DNA from 2 places in the Pseudoalteromonas sp. SiA1 genome. Region 1 is predicted to be linked to the other one. Evidence: predicted binding sites of a transcription regulator. Region 1 holds the regulator's gene; the other holds the start of a gene.
What was found. Region 1 encodes MetJ, which represses methionine synthesis genes. Its sites were predicted from a motif close to TAGACGTCTAGACGTCTA; they were not measured.

Region 1 (4,287 bases):
TTTTGTTTACTCATTCCTAGTTTAACTATTTCGGTATGACTGCCTTGAGGATCGTAACTACTGCGAACAACTAATTCTATATCGGTATCTTTTAATGGCGATAATGTTTTAGCGTGTAATACTGGATTACCTAACCTCGCTAATAAATTAGCTTGATCACGGCACACTCGCGCATACTTAACCGCATTAGCAACCTTACGCGGATCAGTACTAAAAACACCTTGAGTGTCAGTCCAAATAGAGACTTTTTTAGCATTGCAATACCGCGCTAATAAAGTGGCACTGTAATCACTGCCATTTCGCCCTAAGGTCACTGTTTCACCATGTAAATCAGCCGCAATAAACCCCGTAACTACATTAATTTTACTCGTCTGTATGGCTTTTAAGCACTGCTGCTGATTATTAGCATGCTGCAGCTGTCCGGCATCTAACGTAAATAACTGCCTAGCGTCATGGGCACAAGCGCTAACGTTAAGCTGTTCTAAGTAAGCGCTTAGTAACCTTGCAGACCACAATTCACCATGTGCTAATAACGCAGCTTCAGCTAATGTTCCTTGCTTAGCCTGCTTGGTAATAATACTGAGCTCAGTTTCAAGTAAATCAAGCGCATGGTGCTTAGCGTTAGCTATTAATAATTGCTCAATCAGAGCTATTTGATGGTTACTCAATAGCAATACAATATCAGCAATAGCTTGAGTGTCTTGCTGTTGATAGCTTTGCCACAGTTTAACTAAGGTATCGGTGGTTTTACCGGCAGCCGATACCACCACACAATCCCCAGCTTGAGCATGAGTTAAAATAATATTTGCGACACTTTTAAAGCGATCCGCTGAGCTTAAACTCGAACCACCAAATTTATGAACCTGATTTACCATATTAATACCGACTCGCATTTATGTTTTGTATTTTGAAGATTGGTATGCACTACCATAACGCCGGATGCGCCGCGTTTAACTTTGCTGAACCAAATGATTCACTAGCACCACTTTTTGCCGATAGGCCGGGATCGGCTTGTCCTGGGCGCACCAAATTAAATACCCTGTCTAAGTCAGCGAGTAAATCATTTACATCTTCAATACCCACCGAAATACGAATAAGCGTGTCGCCTACTCCGGCTTCTGCACGCGCGGTTGCGTCCATGCCGGCGTGGGTCATAGTCGCAGGGTGACAAATTAAACTTTCTACTCCACCTAATGATTCCGCTAAGCTAAATTCATTTAAGCGCGTTAAAAACGCTGCAGCATCGTTTATATCGCCTTTTATATCAAAGCTAACCATAGCACCAAAGCCAAGCTGCTGCGCCTTAGCTAGCGCATGTTGAGGGTGTGATTCAAGACCTGGGTAGTAAACTTGGGCAACAAACTGGGAGCGTTCTAAATACTGTGCAATGGCGAGTGCACTTTCTTGGTGTTGCCTTAAACGCACGTTTAAAGTACGTAAGCCTCTGAGCGTTAAATAGCTATCAAATGGCGCGCCGGTGATGCCAATGTTATTTGCCCACCACGCTAACTCTTCACCTAACTCAGCAGTCGCTGCGATAACCGCGCCACCAACAACGTCTGAATGGCCATTGATATATTTTGTGGTTGAGTGCACCACAATATCAGCGCCAAACTTAATCGGGTTTTGTAATGCTGGCGATAAAAATGTGTTGTCGGCGGCAACCAGTGCACCACACTGTTTAGCTGTATCAGTTACCGCTTTAATATCTGTTAAGCGTAAAATAGGATTGCTAGGTGTTTCAATCCAAATCAGCTTAGGTTTAATAGCAAGGATGCGTGTCAAACTGTCGCTTTTGGTAAAATCGACCACTTCTAGTTTTAATAAGCCGCGCTTTTCTAGCGAAGTAAATAAGCGATAGCTGCCACCATAACAGTCATGAGGGATCACTAACGTATCGTCACTATTAAGTAATTGTGTTGTTAGGTGAACGGCTGCCATGCCTGTTGCGGTAATAATGCCTTTAGCGCCACCTTCAAGCTCCGTGAGCGCCTCAGCCAAAATGTCACGATTAGGGTTACCACTGCGGCCATAATCATATTGACGCTTTGTATCAAAGTCAGCAAATGAGTAAGTTGTTGATAAATAAAGCGGTGGAACAACCGCACCATGCTGTTTGTCGGCTTCTATTCCACTACGAACAGCAATTGTTGCCTTATTTTTTTCACTCATTTTCGCTACCTTTACTAATTTGGATGTTTAGACGTCTAAAAGGTAGCGCATGCAATTTAAGATGTCAAAACATTTAAATGTCTAGATAGCTAAATAACTAGTATTTGACTATCTTTTTTAAACCGATAGAATTTCACGCATATTTACACGCTTTGATGCTGTGTGAGCAATTTATAATCTGAGGCAACGATACATCTTATGGCTAAATGGAATGGTGAATATATTCACCCATACGCAGAACACGGGAAAAAATCCGAACAAGTAAAGAAGATCACCGTTTCGATCCCGCTAAATGTATTAAAAGTATTAACTGATGAACGTACTCGTCGTCAAATAAACAACTTACGTCATGCAACAAATAGCGAGCTTTTATGCGAAGCGTTTTTGCATGCGTTTACCGGGCAACCGCTGCCTAATGATGATGATTTGCGTAAAGATAACGCAGAAAAAGTACCTGAAGAAGTGAAGAAAATAATGCAAGAAATGGGACTAGAAGTGCCTATTTTAAATGAAGACTAGAAGGGTCTTTATACAAAAAAACCTCAGCAAATGCTGAGGTTTTTTTTGCGCTAATTTATACTTAACAATTACGCCATGTAGTTTTCTGGCATATCAATTTGTGCAACGCCAGAGTCTACCGCCGCCTGCGCAACCGCTTTAGCTATACGTGGTAACAAACGTGGATCCATTGGTTTTGGTATAATATATTTAGCACCAAACTCTAATTTGTCGATGCCTGCGGCAGTAAGCACTTCAGTCGGTACGGGCTCTTTAGCAATACTACGAATTGCTTCTACAGCAGCAATTTTCATCTCGTCGTTTATTTCACTGGCACGTACATCTAACGCACCACGGAAAATAAACGGAAAACACAATACGTTATTAACTTGATTCGGATAATCAGAGCGACCTGTAGCCATAATTAAATCGTTACGTGCAGCGTGTGCTAATTGCGGATCGATTTCAGGATCGGGGTTTGAACAAGCAAATACCACGGGTCTATCAGCCATTAATTTTAAATCTTCAGGGGCTAATAAATTAGGGCCCGATACACCCACAAACACATCGGCATCTTCAATTACATCTTGTAAAGTACGTTTATCGGTATTGTTTGCAAATAATTGCTTATATTCATTCAAGTCATCACGACGCGTATGAATAACTCCTTTGCGATCTAACATATAAATATGTTCACGCAACGCGCCACATTTAATTAAAAGCTCCATACAGGCAACAGCTGCAGCGCCGGCACCTAAACATACAATAATTGCATCTTCAATTGCTTTGCCCTGTACTTCCAGCGCGTTTAGCATACCCGCAGCCGTTACAATAGCCGTACCATGCTGATCATCATGAAAAACAGGAATGCTACAACGCTCTATAAGCGCTTTTTCTATTTCAAAACACTCGGGCGCTTTAATATCTTCTAAATTAATTCCACCAAAAGTGTCGGCAATATTAGCCACCGTGTTAATAAAGTCTTCGGTAGTACGGTGCTTAACTTCAATATCTATAGAGTCTAACCCTGCAAAACGCTTAAATAGTAGCGCTTTACCTTCCATAACGGGTTTTGAAGCCAGTGGACCTAAATTACCTAAGCCTAAAATTGCGGTGCCGTTAGTAATAACCGCAACCATATTTCCTTTACCAGTATATTTGTAGGCATTTGCTGGATCAGCGGCAATTTCACGAACAGGTTCTGCGACACCGGGGCTGTATGCGAGCGCGAGGTCTTTAACCGTCTCAGCGGGCTTGGTCAGCTCAATACTGATTTTACCTGGAACGGGATGGGCATGGTAATGTAGTGCTTGTTCACGAAAATCTGACATAACGCGATTATATCCTGCAATTTAAGTTAAAGTGAGAGGTAGTTTTAATCTACGATACCTTTATTATTTTTAAATTCCAAGCAATATCAGGTCTATCCTGTTATATGCTAGAACTGTTAATTTTAAGTGATTTATCAGCAACTTCCCTAGATTATCCTGACATTTTTAAAATATAAATTCGTCATAAAAATGAAAAACACAGGTACTTTTTGCCCTTGTTCTATTTTTATAAAGCGTATTTTTTAGTCTTAAATTAAAATAGTGAAATACCGAATTTTATTTAACT
Region 2 (4,287 bases), 610 kb from region 1:
ATTTGGCCTTCGTCACGGTAATCTAAAATGTGTGTAGCAATACGGTCAAGGAACCAACGGTCATGCGAGATACACATGACACAACCAGGGAATTCTAAAATAGCATTCTCAAGGGCACGTAATGTTTCAACGTCCAAGTCATTGGTTGGCTCATCCAGTAGTACTACGTTGCCGCCTGCTTTTAACAGCTTAGCTAGGTGTAAACGGTTGCGCTCTCCACCTGAAAGGTCTTTAACAAACTTTTGTTGATCGTTACCTTTAAAGTTAAAACGGCTAACATAAGCACGGCTTGGGAACTCAAAGTTACCAATTTTTAGTACATCTTGGCCATCAGAGATTTCTTGGAATACCGTTTTGCTTTCGTCCATGTTGCCACGGAACTGATCAACAGTTGCCAGTTCTACTGTTTCACCAATGCTGATATTACCGCTATCTGGCTGCTCTTCACCGCTTAGCATTTTGAATAGCGTTGATTTACCTGCACCATTGGCACCAATAATACCCACAATAGCGCCTTTAGGCATGGTAAAGCTTAAATCGTCTATTAATACGCGGTCGCCAAAGCTTTTACGTAAGTTGTTTACTTCTAATACTTGGTCACCTAAACGTGGGCCAGGTGGAATAAACAATTCGTTGGTTTCGTTACGTTTTTGGTAATCAGACTGTTGTAGCTCGCTAAACTGTGCCATACGTGCTTTTGACTTAGCTTGACGACCTTTAGGGTTTGAACGCACCCACTCAAGTTCTTGTGCAATTGATTTTTGACGTGCTTTTTCAGATTTTTGCTCTTGTTGTAAGCGGGCATCTTTTTGCTCAAGCCAAGAAGAGTAGTTACCTTCCCACGGAATACCTTCACCACGGTCAAGCTCTAAAATCCAGCCAGCAACATTATCAAGGAAGTAACGGTCATGCGTTACTGCCACAACGGTGCCTTCGTAGTCATGTAAAAAGCGCTCTAACCAGGCAACCGACTCAGCATCTAAGTGGTTAGTTGGCTCATCGAGAATAAGCATATCTGGTTTTTCAAGTAATAAACGACAAATAGCAACACGGCGGCGCTCACCACCCGATAGGTGCTTAATTTTAGCATCCCACTCAGGTAAACGCAGAGCATCGGCAGCACGCTCTAATACGTTATCGATATTATGACCATCATGCGCTTGAATAATCGCTTCTAATTCACCTTGCTCTTTTGCCAGTGCGTCAAAGTCAGCGCCTTCCATTGCGTATTCGTTATACACTTCGTCAAGGCGGTTAAGGGCATGTTTTACTTCACCCACAGCTTCTTCAACAATTTCACGAACTGTTTTGCTTTCGTCCAAAACAGGCTCTTGCGGCAAGTAACCAATTTTAGTGCCTGGTTGAGGGCGAGCTTCACCTTCAAAATCTTCATCAACACCTGCCATAATGCGTAGTAATGATGATTTACCAGAACCATTTAGACCTAGCACACCAATTTTTGCACCAGGGAAAAAATGCAACGAAATATCTTTTAAGATAGTGCGTTTTGGTGGCACAACCTTAGATACTCGACTCATCGAGAATATAAACTTATCAGGTAAAACCATGGAAGAAGCCTTCAATAATAATAAAAATTTCAATGCTGTATTGTAGTGGCTCACAGGTGAAACAGTCAACGAATGGGGCTGTTTTAAAGTACATATTCAATTTGTACAAACCGCGTGAATAAACTTCATTTAGACATCTATACATCTAGAGGTTGATATTTTTGACATTCTGTTCATAATGAGAGCGTATTAATTCTCGGTTTTTATGAGCAGGAGCTTTAAGAATGCCAATTACAGTAGAAGACGAATTGCCAGCTATTGCACGTTTACGTCATGAAAACGTGTTTGTAATGCCAAAAACGCGTGCAAAAACGCAAGAAATACGCCCTATGCGTTTGGCTATTCTTAATCTTATGCCTAATAAAGTAGAAACCGAAGTACAGTTTATTCGCTTGTTGGCTAATTCTCCGCTGCAAGTAAATGTAGAGCTACTGCGCCTTGACACGCATCGTAGCAGTAGTAACTCAGAGCAACACTTAGATACCTTTTATCGTTACTTTTCAGAAGTGAAAAATAATAATTACGATGCACTATTAATTACCGGTGCGCCGCTCGCGCATTTAGAGTATGAAGAAGTGGCGTATTGGGATGAGCTCAAAGTGATTATTGATTGGGCCGAGCAGCATGTAACCTCTACCTTGTTTTCGTGCTGGGCTGCCCACGCGGCTTTATATCACCGTTATAATTTAAAGCGCGATTTAAAAGACAACAAACTCTGCGGGGTGTTTACCCATCAATGCTACTTTGCCCATGGTGCACTTACCCGCGGCTTTGACGATACCTTTTTAGTGCCGCACTCACGTTATGGCCACATAGATATAGATAAAATAAACGCTTGTGAAGAGCTGGTGGTATTAGCGGGCTCTGAACGAGTCGGGGCTTATTTACTTAAAAATAAATCGGGCAGCCAAGTGTTTATTACCGGCCACCCAGAATACGATGCCGACAGTTTAAAAGCCGAATATGAGCGCGATTTACAAAAAAGTCCCGATGCGCCAAAGCCCGAAAACTATTTTCCTGATGACGATACCAGCAAGCAACCGTCTAAAACATGGCAAAGTCACGCGTTTTTACTGTTTTCAAACTGGTTAAATTATTACGTTTACCAAACCACACCCTATGATATTAACTTAGTTAGCCAAGACGTAAGGACTAACAACTATGCCGAATAATCCTCAAAACAATAAGCATCAAGAGCTGAGCGCTGCGCTCAAACAGCGCATTTTAATTTTAGATGGTGCAATGGGAACTATGATCCAAGCGCATAAGCTTGAAGAGCAAGACTACCGTGGTGAACGTTTTAAAGATTGGCACGTGCTTATTAAAGGCAACAACGATTTATTAAGCCTAACCAAGCCTGAAATTATTACTGATATACACCGCAGCTTTTTAGCCGCCGGAGCCGATATTATCGAAACTAACACCTTTAACTCGACCACCATTTCGATGGAAGATTACGACATGGCGAGTATAAGCCGTGAAGTTAATTTAGAGTCAGCTAAGTTAGCCCGCGCTGTATGTGACGAATTTAGCGCTAAAACCCCAGAAAAACCGCGCTATGTAGCAGGTGTTTTAGGGCCAACGTCTAAAACGTGTTCGTTATCGCCGGATGTAAACGACCCCGGCTATCGTAATATCACCTTTGATAAGTTAGTGACTGCGTATGTTGAGTCGACCCTTGCGCTTATGGAGGGCGGTGTAGATATAATTTTAATCGAAACCATATTCGACACGCTTAATGCAAAAGCGGCATCGTTCGCGGTAGAAGAAGCGTTTGAACAAGCAGGGCGCACATTGCCAGTGATGATTTCAGGCACTATTACCGATGCCTCAGGCCGTACGCTTTCAGGGCAAACCACCGAAGCATTTTATAATTCTATTCGCCATATTAAGCCGCTTTCAATTGGCTTAAATTGCGCCCTTGGGCCAGATTTACTGCGCCAATACGTTGAAGAGCTATCACGTGTGTGCGAAACCTTTGTCTCTGTTCATCCTAACGCGGGCTTACCCAATGAGTTTGGAGAATACGACTTAGAAGCAGACGACATGGCAAAAGAGATCATAGATTGGGGTAAATCGGGCTTTATTAATATTGTTGGCGGTTGCTGCGGCACTACGCCTGCGCACATTCGTGCCTTTGCCAAAGGGCTTGAAGGCACAGCACCACGAAAATTACCTGAGCTTGAAGTGCGTATGCGTTTATCAGGCCTAGAAGCCTGTAACTTAAATTAAGGAGCCGCCAATGACCCAACAAATTGCAGTATTTACCAATGTCGGCGAGCGTACTAACGTAACTGGCTCGGCCATGTTTAAACGTTTGATCATGGAAGAAGACTACGAAACAGCCCTTAATGTAGCTCGCGAACAAGTAGAAAATGGCGCCCAAGTTATTGATATCAACATGGACGAAGCCATGCTGGACTCAAAAGCGGCCATGGTGAAGTTTTTAAACTTAATTGCCTCAGAGCCTGATATTTCTAAAGTACCTATTATGGTCGACTCCTCTAAATGGGAAGTAATAGAGGCAGGCTTAAAGTGTATTCAAGGCAAGGCCATTGTTAACTCCATTTCACTCAAAGAGGGTGAAGAGCCGTTTATTCGCCAAGCTAAAATTATAAAACGCTTTGGTGCCGCCGCTGTTGTAATGGCATTTGATACTGACGGCCAAGCCGATACTGCCGATCGTAAGTTTGAAATTTGTGAGCGCAGTTACCGTATT

Region 2: a site for MetJ is predicted at 1,699-1,716, ahead of KK487_RS04305 (homoserine O-succinyltransferase). Genes of this name have one in related genera too.

Annotation. Positions count from the first base shown of each region.
Region 1 covers NZ_CP076084.1:329,254-333,540, reverse strand. Annotated here, with positions in the region: gene metL (bifunctional aspartate kinase/homoserine dehydrogenase II) at 1-875, opposite strand, end outside; gene metB (cystathionine gamma-synthase) at 925-2,172, opposite strand; gene metJ (met regulon transcriptional regulator MetJ) at 2,371-2,691, shown strand; gene KK487_RS01500 (malic enzyme-like NAD(P)-binding protein) at 2,760-4,001, opposite strand.
Region 2 covers NZ_CP076084.1:934,327-938,613, forward strand. Annotated here, with positions in the region: gene ettA (energy-dependent translational throttle protein EttA) at 1-1,568, opposite strand, end outside; gene KK487_RS04305 (homoserine O-succinyltransferase) at 1,793-2,740, shown strand; gene KK487_RS04310 (homocysteine S-methyltransferase family protein) at 2,730-3,800, shown strand; gene metH (methionine synthase) at 3,811-4,287, shown strand, end outside.